3 regions of the Halomonas sp. FeN2 genome follow, and region 1 is predicted to be linked to each of the others. Evidence: predicted binding sites of a transcription regulator. Region 1 holds the regulator's gene; each other region holds the start of a gene.
The links. The regulator LexA, encoded in region 1, represses DNA repair genes until DNA is damaged. The targets are predictions, from matches to a motif close to TACTGTNTANNTANACAGTA.
Positions count from the first base shown of each region.

Region 1 (4,459 bases):
GGGCGTTTAGAATTGATTCCTTGGCATGCTTCCATCACTTCAAGCGCAGCGGCCCGGTCATTACAAACCAATAGCATATCGCACCCAGCTGCCAGCGCTGCCTGGGCACGCGCTTTGGGGTCTCCCGCTTCGTGGGCGCCTGCCATACTCAGATCATCAGAAAAAACGCAGCCTTTAAAGCCAAGCGATTCCCGCAACATACCCAACCAACTGGGTGAAAATCCTGCTGGGCGCGTATCGAAAGCACTATAAATAACGTGCGCCGGCATGACCCCATCTAACTGCGGGGCTAATTGGGTAAAGGGCACAAGATCGTGCTGTTTAATCACTTCCAGCGGGCGATCGTCTACTGGCAAGGCAACGTGGGAGTCCGCCGCAACCCCGCCGTGGCCGGGAAAGTGCTTGCCCACAGCAGCCATACCGGCATCATGAAGCCCTTGAATAAAGGCGCTACCTAGTTGCGCCACGTGCTGGGGGTCACTACTAAAACTACGATCGCCGATAACGCTGGACAGACCGCTCTCAACATCTAATACCGGGGCGAAGCTCAGATCCAAACCACAGGCAGCCATCTCCATACCTAACAACCAGCCGGCATCTTTGGCTAACGCCAGCCCCTCTTCCGGGGTGGTGCGGTAGCTCTCACCGATACGCGCCATGGCTGGCAGGCGTGTTAACCCCTCTTTGATGCGTTGAACGCGACCGCCCTCTTGATCCACGGCGAGCAGTAAATCAGCACGCACGCGGCGAATATCGCTGCAGAGCTTGCGAACCTGATAGCCATTTTCGACATTGCGGGCAAACAGAATAACGCCCCCGACCGTCGGGTCTAGCAGCAAGCGCTTTTCTGCAGCCGTCAATTTGGTGCCTTCAAGGTCAAGCATGACCGGGCCTAACGGTTGAGTCATCGTGATAGGTCCATTAAAAGGGGCGATGATTCTAGACGATCGTCTAGCGGTGTCAAAATCTGTGTAGTTTTGCCAAGGCAATCGTCGTTGGCAATCGATAAACTTCGATGATGAGGGCAGGTTTCCGCGAGGGCGCTGTTACCCCATCCATGGGCGCTACTTTCGCCGTCCCTGAAGCGAAAGACCCTCGCTTCAACCTACCCTCCCCATGTGATCATGGATTTTGAAACAATTGAAAAAGGTCAATCAAAGGATTGGCGGCCACCGTGCAACCAAACAGGTGTTCCCGGCAACGCTAACGAAAAGATATAGAGCAGATCAGGATTGCGTACACGAATACAGCCGTGGGACGCAGCTACTCCCATAGGCTCTTCATACGGCGTCCCGTGCAGGTAGATATAGCGCCTTTGCGAGTCCACCTGACCACCGCGGTTCACGCCTTTTTCCAAGCCACACAGCCACAGTATGCGGGTCAAAATCCAATCACGCTCAGGATGCTCTTTGGCGAGTTCGGGCGAAAAGGTCTCGCCCGTCCAGCGACGACCGCGAAACACCGCATTTTCGGGCATGTCTCCACCAATAGCGGCTCGCACATAATGCCAGCCGTGGGGCGTTTTACCACTGCCATTGCGCTCCCCGCTTCCAGCAGCACCGGAGGAGATTGCACACTCATGGAGCACTTTAGGCCCTCGCCAACAGCGCAGCGCCTGTTGGGTAGTATCAATCTCCAGCCAGATATTCTCAGTGGGAGGTAGCTCAGCTAGCGTAGGCGTTCGCATGTTTTCCTTCTTCAGGTTTGGCTTCTTCAAGGGTCATGGGTAACGGCGCATTCATGGCAGCCACAACGACAGGAAGCAAGCGTCTGACCAAATCACGCACCGAGACCTGTTCGTGGTAATCCTTCTCCGCGATATCGCGCAGTGCATCGAGGCCAGAAAGGGTAAATATTACCGTCCCAAGCATAAAGTGTAGCCGCCAAAAGCGCTCAGCGTCAGGCAGATCCGGCGTTGCTTTACGTACAAGCTCGGTGAAGCGGGTAAACACATCACCATACTCTTGCTGGATATAGCGCCTGAGATGCCCCTGTGCCTGGCTGTAGGCAAGACCGAGCAAGCGCATGAACACTTTTAAGCTATTACGTTCGGCGGGTACCGCAAGAACGGTGGTGGCCATGGTTTCGAGCAGTGTTTCAAGTGGAATAACACGACCAGCGTGTTGGCCTTCCAGCTCATCCAGCGCGGTATGAAAACGCTGAGTAAAAGGATCCAAATAGCGGGAAAAAACGGCCTGAATCAGGGCTTTTTTGGAACCAAAATGGTAATTAACAGCGGCCAGGTTAACGCGCGCTTTGCTAGTGATGTTGCGCAGCGAAGTTTCGGCAAAACCCCGCTCTGCAAACAGCACCTCAGCAGTATCGAGTATACGGGTCACCGTATCAGATTGAGCCATGTCGCTCTCCAGGGAAACAGGTGTTTAAAACATAGCAAAATACTATGCCATAACCTTGGTGGGCTCAACGCTTGATTTACTGACAAAATGTGGCAGGTTAAATAAGCAGAAACTTAGTTTCAAACGATTAAGGGGCCTCTGTTTAACGTAATGAGCGAAGACCAGACAAGGCAAAAATCAACGAAAAAGCGGAGTTTACGGGTTGTAAATGAGCATTTTGAGGCGATTTTTAACGCCGTATGGTCGAGCGCAATAGTTAATCAGAGGTTTCTTAGGAAAATTGTATAGACATAGTCGATAGGCACTGACAGGCCATATACTGGACAGAGGAACATACTGTATACTTAAACACTTATTGATTAAGTCGACATTTAGCTTGTTACTGTCTATTCACTATTTATGGAGTCTGGTATGTCGCGTCCGCTAACCGCTCGCCAACAGCACGTGTTTGATTTTATCGTTAAGACTATGGGCGAATTTGGCTACCCTCCTACCCGTGCTGAGATTGCCAAAGCACTCGGCTTCCGCTCCCCCAATGCGGCTGAAGAGCACCTGCGCGCGCTGGAACGCAAAGGCGTTATTCGCATTATCCGCAACACGTCTCGAGGCATTCGCCTGCCCAACCAGGAACCTCAAGAGACCCTCGATAGCGCAGTCACCGCGTTACCCGCTGCCAACGTTGAACCCCTGCCCGCTGGCCTGCCAGTGATCGGTGAGGTGGCCGCTGGAAGCCCCATTTTAGCCGCTGAACATATTGATCGTTACTGCCCCCTGCCGGCTGAGTACTTCACGCCCAAAGCTGACTACCTGCTGCGTGTGCGCGGGCTTTCCATGAAGGATATTGGCATTTTGGAGGGTGATTTATTGGCGGTTCATCGCACCGAACGAGTGCGCGATGGCCAGATCGTGGTTGCCCGCTTAGACGATGAAGTAACGGTTAAACGCTTCAAACGCCAGGGGCATCAAGTGACGCTGTTTGCAGAGAACCCTGATTTTGCGCCCATTGAAATCGACCTGCGCTCCCAATCCCTCGATATCGAAGGCGTTGGAGTCGGAGTGATTCGAGGCGGTAACGGCCAGGCACTCGGCTAGCAGCCTGTCGGACTTAACACTGATCTACTGCGAATCCCGGTATTTTGGCCAACTTTATTCGATCGATTTCGTTAAATAGCGCGCTATTCGCCTCAATCGATCGATAAATTTGGCTCAAAATCCGTGCTTCTCGCGACGATCGGTCAAGCCCGACAGGCTGCTAGCCCCCACACTATTGCATGTCGATATAGCGGTGGTCATTGAAGGTGGCCACCCAGTTAGGGTGATAGACCAATAAAATACTTAGCAGCATGCCGGTAATAAACGCCTCTGAAGGCATTAACAAGGGCAGGAAGCGCGCGTACTCCTGGGCAAGGTAGATCGCCTCAGGGTCAGTCCCTGCGACGATAATCAGCACTACCGCCGCCAGACCTCCCCCTAGCGTTGCCAGCGCCGCGCCGAAAAAACCGCAGGCAAACAGAAAGACCATCAAGTTATCCGGCAGGCGGCGATCTACCAGCCGCCATACCGTGCCAATAACGGCCGCCGGAACGATCCCGGTAACCAGCACATTTGCCCCCAACAACATCCATTCATTGCGACCAATCACCACCATGGCGATATTGATCAGCACGTTGCTGATCAGCGCTAACGGCGCTTTAAAAACCAGTGTCATCAATACCGTAAAGACAAGGTGCAGCGTTAGCCAATCAACCGCCTGCGCGCGAAGCTGCCACATAAGCATCACCGCCAGCGTGGCGCCTAACCAGCGGTGCTGAAGCGCGGTATCCTCGATCAATACCTGCCAGGGCCGCCGCCAAAGTGTCCACGCTATCACGCCCAGCGAGAGTAGCCAGGTGAGCAGCAGCGCCCAGGGCGCTAGTACACTTTGCGCAAATGACATGGCGGCCTCTAGGGTTGATGAGCGTTAACTAAATACCACTGTCTTGTTGCCGTGCACCAGCACGCGATCTTCCAAGTGCCAGCGCAAGCCCCGAGCGAGCACGGCTTTTTCTACATCACGTCCAAAGCGCACTAGATCAGTGGGTGTGTGGCAGTGGCTAACACGA
Region 1 is NZ_CP074200.1:4,750,394-4,754,852, reverse strand. Features, by position in the region: gene nagZ (beta-N-acetylhexosaminidase) at 1-908, opposite strand, end outside; gene KF947_RS21940 (L,D-transpeptidase) at 1,151-1,687, opposite strand; gene KF947_RS21935 (TetR/AcrR family transcriptional regulator) at 1,665-2,357, opposite strand; gene lexA (transcriptional repressor LexA) at 2,769-3,449, shown strand; gene KF947_RS21925 (energy-coupling factor ABC transporter permease) at 3,622-4,293, opposite strand; gene purU (formyltetrahydrofolate deformylase) at 4,318-4,459, opposite strand, start outside.

Region 2 (4,459 bases), 2.3 Mb from region 1:
AATTTGGATGTCGCTTCGGGCCCAGGGCTGATTTTCGTCACCCTACCACTGGCCTTTGGCAATATTGATGGTGGTTTACTGTTAGGTTTGATGTTCTTTTTGCTGCTGACGTTTGCGGCATTGACGTCGGCCATTTCACTGCTTGAGCCCGTGGTGGAATTCATTGAAGAACGCACGCCGCTAAGCCGTGTCATGGCTACCGTTGTGGCCGGAGTGGGTGCTTGGTTACTAGGTATTGCGGCGCTGTTGTCATTCAACGTGTGGAGCGAACCGGTGCTGTTTGGACTGGGCGTGTTTGACCTGCTGGATACGCTGACCAGCAAAATAATGCTGCCGCTGACGGGGCTGGGCGCGATTCTATTCACCGCTTGGTGCCTGGAGCGCAGCAGCGTGGAAGATGAACTGGGTCTTTCAGCGACCGGCAAGAGCGTATGGAACGTCATCGCGCGCTATGTAGCGCCCGCTGGCGTTATTGCCGTCTTCGTAACAGGGTTAATCTAAGCTCAGCCGCTTGTATAGCCGAGCTGCCAAGGCCCTGCTAACCGGCAGGGCAGCGTGGTTCTGCGCAGATAATAGTTGCGCCCCTACTCTCTTGGCATCCTGAAACTTAGTGTAATTCGCTCTCTTGCCGATCTTCATCGGGCAAGGGGGCGATATCCCGCGATAACTTTTGAAACTCACGATGAAGCTCAATACCCCGCCGCGCTCTTAAGCTGCGTTGGGCAGCGCTGCGCTGGCGCTGAGCATGCTCATCGACTTCCATACTCATGAAGATGTCGAGCAATTCGCTTTTAACCGAGGTGATTCGTTCGACGTTTCTCATAATCGACGTTCCTCCAGATGAATATGCCTTCGTCCACCTGCATCCGTGACGACTGTTATGATGCAGTGCGGCACTTCAATTATTACTATAACCTACTTGACAAAATGATGACCAATCTTAAAAAAAGGGGCTAACGGCCTTTAAACGCTAGCCTGAACGTCGTTATCAGTGCCCATTTGCGCCATCAGTCAGGCATACTGTGACCAATGCCAACGTAGCCAAGTGAGCTAGAAAGCCAAGGAGCTGAACGTGAGTCGCGCCCTGTTCGATGAAATGAGACGCCGCATGGAGCACTTTCGACGCTCCGAGCAAAAAGTGGCGCGGTTTGTACTGCGCAACCCCGAAGAGGTCATCCACATGCGTATTGTGGACCTGGCCACCGAAGCCACCGTTAGCGAACCTACCGTTGTGCGCTTTTGCCGTGCGCTGGGTTGCAATGGCTTTCAGGACTTCAAACTACAGCTGGCGCAAATGCTGGCCAGCGGCAGTCAGTTTGCGCAGTTCTCCATGAACGATAGCGACTCGGTCGCTGAATTTTCCCACAGCATCTTTGACTCGACCGTGGGTACGCTACTCTCGGTTCGTGACCGGTTGGATAACGACGCCCTGGGCCGTGCAGTCAACGCCCTGGCGATGGCCAATCGGGTCGAGTTCTATGGTTTTGGGGCATCCGGCGCGGTGGCTTTTGATGCTCAGCACAAATTTTTCCGGCTACAAATTTCTACCTCTGCCTACGCTGACCCGCATATGCAGAATATGTCGGCGGTGACCTTGAACGATGGCGATGTGGTGGTGGCCATTTCCCAAACCGGCCGTACCAAAGCGTTGGTCGCCAGCGTGCGCTTGGCTCGCGAAGCGGGCGCGACAGTCATTGGCCTGTGCCCCAGCGGCTCGCCGCTCGCCGAAGAGGTTAGCCTGCCGCTGTATATCGATGTTCACGAAGACACCGAAATCTACACCCCGCTTAGCTCGCGGATTGCACACCTGGTGCTTATCGATGTACTCGCCGTGGGCGTGGCCAAAACCCGCGGGCCGAAACTCGCCGAACAGCTCAAAGCGGTTAAAAAGAGCCTTAATACGCTGCGCTTTCCTGAAGATTCCTAGTCTTTGCCTATACCGAGTGCGAGGGCAGGTTGAAGCGAGGGTCTTTTGACAGGGCCGGAAAGTGTTCCTGACAATTCCGGCATTTCCGCCCTCCATGGCGGTCAGATGCAAAAGTAGCGCCCACGGATGGGTTCACAGCGCCCTCGCGGAAACCTGCCCTCGACACAGAGGCGAGAAGATTGCCACACCTGTATACACAGCCAGTTAGCTGGCTGTGCTAGACTAGCCGCCTATTTTTTGATCCGGCAGCGGCTACTATGGACGACGTCACGGCGATTCTCGATCAGCTCAACTCCGCCCAGCGCGAAGCAGTGAGCGCTCCCCAAGGTAATCTATTGGTGCTCGCAGGCGCAGGCTCGGGCAAAACCCGCGTGCTGGTTCATCGCATCGCCTGGCTGATGCAGGCCGAAGGGCTTTCACCCTACGCACTGCTGGCGGTAACCTTTACCAATAAAGCCGCCAAGGAGATGCGCACCCGCCTCGAGGCGCTGCTAAGCATCTCGATGCGCCATGTGTGGGTAGGTACCTTTCACTCCATCGCCCACCGCCTGCTGCGCACCCATTGGCAGGACGCCAAGCTGCCGCAACACTTCCAGATTATCGATTCTGACGATCAGCTACGGCTGGTCAAACGGCTGCTGAAAGATTACGCCATCGACGACGAACGCTACCCGCCCCGCCAAGTGCAGCACTTTATCTCCGGCTGCAAAGAGGAGGGACTGCGCCCGCACCAGGTCAATGTGGATGGCGATGCCTACATGGGCCAGATGGTTGAGCTCTACGAGCGCTACCAGCTCACCTGCGAGCGCGGCGGCCTGGTCGATTTCGGTGAACTGCTGCTACGCAGCCTGGAGCTGCTGCGCGATAACCCGGCGCTGTTAAACCACTACCAAGAGCGCTTTGGTCATGTCCTGGTGGATGAGTTTCAAGATACCAATACCCTGCAGTACGCCTGGCTAAAGCTGCTCACCGGCATGAAGACGCCGATGACTGCCGTCGGTGATGACGACCAGTCGATCTACGGCTGGCGCGGTGCCAAGGTGGAGAATATCAGCCGCTTTGAGCAGGAGTTTCCGCAAACCCACACCGTGCGGCTCGAGCAGAACTATCGCTCCACCAGCGCGATTCTGGAAGCCGCCAATACGCTGATCAGCCACAACAGCGAGCGGATGGGTAAAAACCTGTGGACCGACGGTATCGAAGGCGAGCCGATCTCGATCTACGCCGGGTTTAACGACCTGGAAGAAGCGCGCTATATCGTCGACACCATCAAGGAGAAGGTCGACGAAGGCTTTAACCGCCGCGATATCGCGATTCTCTACCGCTCAAACGCCCAGTCTCGCCTGCTGGAAGAGACGCTGATTCGCCAAGGCATGCCCTACCGTATTTACGGTGGTCACCGCTTTTACGAGCGCCTGGAAATCAAGAATGCCCTGGCCTACCTGCGCCTGATGCTCAACCGCGATGATGACGCCTCGCTTGAGCGGGTGATCAACGTACCCACCCGCGGTATCGGCACGCGCACGGTGGAGATTGTCCGCCTACGTGCCCGTGAACAAGGCATTCAGCTGTGGCAGGCACTCCACGATGCGATTAACGACGGCACCTTGAAAGGCCGCGCGGCCAATGCCGTGCAAACCTTCGCCAACCTGATTGAGCAGCTCGATAACGATGCCTCTGGCATGGCGCTGCACGAAATTATCGATCACGTCACGGTGCATACCGGTTTGATCGAGCACCACAAGAGTGAGCGCGGCGAGAAAGGCCAGGCGCGGGTCGAAAACCTGGAAGAGCTCGTCACTGCTGCCCGCGCCTTTACCCAAGGCGATGTTTTTGAAGCCCCTGAAGCGGGCGAAGGCATGGCCGCACTGGAAGCGTTTCTTTCAGAAGCCGCCCTTAATGCTGGCGACCATGAAGCCGAAGAGTTTGAGGACAGCGTACAGCTGATGACGCTGCACTCCGCCAAAGGCCTGGAGTTCCCCGTCGTCTTTATTGCCGGTGTCGAGGAGGGGCTGTTTCCACACAAGATGTCCCTGGAGGAACCGGGTAGGCTCGAAGAGGAGCGTCGGCTCTGCTACGTCGGCGTCACCCGCGCCATGCAGAAGCTCTACCTGACCCACGCCGAAACCCGGCGCCTGCACGGCAAAGAGGTGTTTCCACGCCCGTCGCGCTTTTTGCGCGAGCTACCGCCACACCTACTCGAAGAAGTCCGCCTACGCGGACATATTTCCCGCCCGGTCACCGCATCGCGAACGTCTTTTGCCCAGCAAAGTGTCGAGAGCAGCGGTGATATACCCACCTTACATGTTGGCCAAGGCGTTGAGCACCCGGTGTTCGGCGAAGGGATTATTCTTAACGCGGAAGGCGAAGGTGCCCGCGCCCGGGTACAGGTCAGCTTTGAAGGCGAAGGGGTCAAATGGCTGGTGCTTGGTTTTGCTAAGCTAACGCCGCTGTAAACCAGCGATTCTTCTCATTAACTACGCCTACGCGCTCCAGGCACCACATAGAGGTCATTATGAAACAGCGCTTAAA
Region 2 is NZ_CP074200.1:2,410,770-2,415,228, forward strand. Features, by position in the region: gene KF947_RS11040 (sodium-dependent transporter) at 1-501, shown strand, start outside; gene KF947_RS11045 (PA3496 family putative envelope integrity protein) at 608-823, opposite strand; gene hexR (transcriptional regulator HexR) at 1,073-1,927, shown strand; gene uvrD (DNA helicase II) at 2,185-4,383, shown strand; gene KF947_RS11060 (phosphate-starvation-inducible PsiE family protein) at 4,443-4,459, shown strand, end outside.
Region 2: the regulator LexA is predicted to act here: its motif matches at 2,114-2,133, upstream of uvrD (DNA helicase II).

Region 3 (4,459 bases), 1.4 Mb from region 1:
ATTATGCTTACCGCCTGCACGAACGCAGCGCTGCGCAGAGGTGGCGCGCACGTAAGGACGCGGGTCGCGGCCTAGAAACACATCTTTAAACGGCACCATACCGGCATTGGTAAACAGCAGCGTCGGGTCGTTGCCCGGCACTAAGGAGCTGGTGGGTACAATCGTGTGCCCCTGCTCTTCGAAGAAGGAAAGAAAGGCCTGTCTAATCTCTGCGCTTTTCATAGGGTATCCGTAACAAGAAAGCGTGATGTCCCAGGGCGCTGTTGCCGCTACCCTCAGGGGTCGCAAAGCAGCCATTATAGCGCAGTTGTCAAACGACTAAAGCCGCACTTAGTGGCAGAAAGGAAATCAGCGGTGTGGTCAACCAGGTGAACAAGCGTATTAGAGCGCCATTAGAAATGTAAGAGGGGGATTTTTACAGGCTGGGGAAAACGTATTAAAGACAGGAGAGCGCGTAGCGAATTTGTTCGAAATCGAAGCCGCGACTGGCGAGAAAGCGTTCGCGCCTAGCGCGCTCTTTCGGCGTCTCGCCGGGGCTATCAAACCGCCGCGCCAGGGTTTCCCTGGCCAGCTCAAACCAGTCGACCTGCTCGCCCTCCTCCACCTCTTCAAAAGCGGCAGTAAGGGTTTCCTGGTCAACACCGCGTTGGCGCAACTCGCCTTTAATACGAATCACGCCCTGGCCACGCAGAATGCGCGAGCGCACGAAACTGGCCGCAAAGCGCGCGTCAGACTGCAGCCCTTGCTCAACCAAGGCATCCAAGCATTCATCAATAGCGGCATCGTCGAAGGATTTTTTCTTCAGGCGCTGGGCGAGCTCGGCGCGGGAGTATTCGCGCCGAGCCAGTAAGCCAATAGCGATATCACGGGGCGTGGCATCACGCTGGGAGGTGAATGCCATCAGTTTGTCTTGGACATCGTCGGCTTGGGTAGAATCGGCTTAAAGCAGATCGTCATCACCCGCATCCAGCTCTGCCGCTGCTTCGGCAGGTGCATCTTCCTTCTCCTTTTTAGGATCGGGCTTGGCCAGGAGCTGTTCACGAATCTGTGTTTCGATTTCGAGCATGATCTCCGGGTGCTCTTCCAGATAGAGCGCTGAATTGGCTTTACCCTGACCGATTTTCTTACCTTTATAGCTGTACCAGGCACCGGCTTTGTCGACCAGGTTGCACTGCACGCCCAGGTCGATGACCTCACCGGCGTGGTAGATACCCTTACCGTAAAGAATCTGGAATTCAGCTTGACGGAACGGCGGCGCCACCTTGTTTTTGACTACTTTCACGCGGGTTTCGTTACCGGTGACTTCATCACCCACTTTCACCGAGCCGGTACGACGAATATCCAGACGCACGCTGGCATAGAACTTCAGCGCGTTACCGCCGGTAGTGGTTTCGGGGCTACCAAACATGACGCCGATCTTCATGCGGATCTGGTTGATGAAGATCACCAAACAGTTGGCGTTTTTGATATTACCGGTGATTTTACGCAGCGCCTGAGACATCAAACGCGCCTGCAGGCCAACGTGGGAATCACCCATTTCGCCTTCGATTTCAGCCCGCGGCGTTAGAGCTGCGACCGAGTCGATAACGATCACATCAACACCGCCGGAGCGAACCAGCATGTCGGTAATTTCCAGCGCCTGCTCGCCGGTATCCGGCTGGGAAACCAGCAGGTCATCCAGATTAACACCCAGTTTTTCTGCGTAGCTGGGGTCAAGGGCGTGTTCGGCATCCACGAAGGCACACACTTTGCCCTGCTTCTGCGCCTGAGCAATCACCGAAAGGGTCAGGGTCGTTTTACCCGACGACTCCGGGCCGAAGATCTCACACACACGGCCAAACGGCAGGCCGCCGATGCCGAGGGCGATATCCAGACCCAATGAACCGGTGGAAACCGACGGCATGACGACACGCGGCGCGTCGCCTAGACGCATGACGGTGCCCTTGCCGAACTGACGGTCGATTTGGGTGAGTGCAGCGTTTAGCGCTTTAGTGCGGTTGTCATCCTGAGCCATTCAGAGATTCCTCATAACAAGCTGTATAATTAGCCAGTAGTATGCCAAAGATTACGCCGTAAACAAATCCTTGATCGCGCTTTCTCTCATCTATTTTCTTAACACTCTTTTTTGCCTAAGCACCTTTTTCTTACGATTAGTTCGTCTTGCTCGCTTTTTCACTCGCATTCAGGCGTGCCACCAGCCCTACCAAGGCCTGACGCACGGCTTGCTCCCGAACTGCCGAGCGATCTCCAGGAAAGTGGAAGCACTCAGCTTCCTGGGAAGCGGTATCTCCCCAGGCCAGCCACACCGTCCCCACCGGCTTCGCATCGCTACCGCCATCTGGGCCAGCCACACCGCTAACGGCAACGGCTAGTCCTGCACCACTTTCACGGCATGCGCCTATCACCATGGCTTTAACGACCTCTTTGCTGACGGCACCGTGCTCGGCCAGCGTGGTCTCGGGCACACCCAGTAAGCGAGTTTTAGCGGCATTCGCATAGGTTACATAGCCCGTCGTGAAATAAGCTGAGCTACCCGCCACCTCGGTAATGGCGCTGGCAATACCGCCCCCCGTGCATGATTCCGCAGCGGTCACTTCCACATCCTGCTGCTTACACAGCCGCCCCAGCCGCTGAGCTAACAGGGTTAAATCGAGATTTTTCAGGCTAGTTTCGCTGGGCACTATGGTCGCTCCTTCAAGTGAGTCGTCTGTTCAGCGTAGAATACTGCGTTTAGCTTTCTCAAAGAAATTGCTCAATCAGGACGCCCATGTCACAGGCCATTCCCCCTAACACGCCCATGATCACGCAATATTTAAAGATCAAGCGCGAGCACCCCGAGGTACTGCTGTTCTACCGCATGGGGGATTTTTACGAACTGTTTTTCGACGACGCCAAGCGCGCCGCCGCGCTGCTGGATATTACCCTCACCCAGCGCGGGCAGTCTGGCGGCAAGCCGATCCCGATGGCGGGCGTACCCTACCACAGTGCTGAGGGCTATCTAGCGCGCTTGGTCGCCGGCGGCGAGTCGGTGGCTATTTGTGAGCAAATTGGCGACCCTGCTACCAGCAAAGGGCCTGTTGACCGCCAGGTGGTGCGTATTGTCACTCCCGGTACGCTCCACGATGAAGCGCTGCTCGATGCGCGCCGCGACAACGTACTGGTATCCGTTTCGCCCGGAAAAGAGAGCTGGGGCCTTGCCTGGCTGGAACTCTCCAGCGGCCGCTTCAATGTGCTGGAAGTAGACAGCGAAGCCGAAATGCTCGCCGAGCTGACGCGCCTCTCCCCGGCCGAGCTGCTGGTGCCCGAAAGCCTAACGCTACCCGATGCCTGGTCACAAAAGCGCAGCCTGCGCCGCCAGGGCGAGTGGCTGTTTGATTTGGAAAGCGCCACCCGCAGCCTGTGTGATCAGTTTGAAGTACAGGATTTACGCGGCTTTGGCTGTGCACACTTAACCACCGCGCTGATTGCTGCCGGGGTATTAATCGATTACGCCCGTGACACTCAGCGCTCGCGCCTGCCCCACGTAACCGCGATCAGCGTTGAAAACCGCGACGACGCGGTGGTGATCGACGCCGCCAGCCGCCGCAATCTGGAAATTGATATCAACTTGGGCGGCAGTAGCGACAACACCCTGGCCAGCGTGCTGGACACCTGTACCACAGCCATGGGTTCGCGGCTGCTCAAACGCTGGCTTAACCGCCCGCTGCGTCAACGCGAGATTGTCCAGGCCCGTCATGCGGGGGTAGCGCTGCTAAGTCTGGACGCTGCCTATATGCCGCTGCGCGAGACGTTGAGCGCAGTGGGCGACGTGGAGCGCATTTTGGCCCGGGTGGCGCTATATAGTGCCCGTCCACGCGATTTGGCGCGGCTGCGGGATGCACTGGTAACACTCCCGGAACTGGAGCAGCAGCTTAGCGAGGTTGAGAGCGGCAGCGCGCTGGATAACCTGCGCCCGCATATTCGCCCCTACCCAGAAATGGCCGATATGCTCAGCCGCGCGCTGGTAGAAAATCCGCCGGTGGTGATCCGCGATGGTGGCGTAATTGCCGACGGCTTTGATGCCGAGCTGGATGAGCATCGCGGCATGGCAGAGAACGCCGGCGACTACCTGATTCAGCTAGAGATTCGCGAGCGTGAGCGCACGGGGCTAGCCAATCTCAAAGTGGGCTACAACCGGGTGCACGGCTACTTCATTGAACTACCGCGTTCACAAGCCCAGCAGGCGCCTGCCGACTATATTCGACGCCAAACGCTGAAAAATGCCGAACGGTTTATTATTCCTGAGCTTAAAGAGTTTGAGGATAGGGCGCTATCGGCCAAATCTCGTGCGCTCACTCGCGAAAAATGGCTTTACGACCAACTGCTGGGCGACCTTAACAACAGCCTTCACGCGCTACAAAGCACCTCTCAAGCGCTAGCCGAGCTGGACGTGCTGTGCGCCTTTGCCGAACGCGCCGAG
Region 3 is NZ_CP074200.1:3,318,222-3,322,680, reverse strand. Features, by position in the region: gene alaS (alanine--tRNA ligase) at 1-222, opposite strand, end outside; gene KF947_RS15355 (regulatory protein RecX) at 437-901, opposite strand; gene recA (recombinase RecA) at 941-2,014, opposite strand; gene KF947_RS15345 (CinA family protein) at 2,151-2,684, opposite strand; gene mutS (DNA mismatch repair protein MutS) at 2,768-4,459, shown strand, end outside.
Region 3: the regulator LexA is predicted to act here: its motif matches at 2,034-2,053, upstream of recA (recombinase RecA).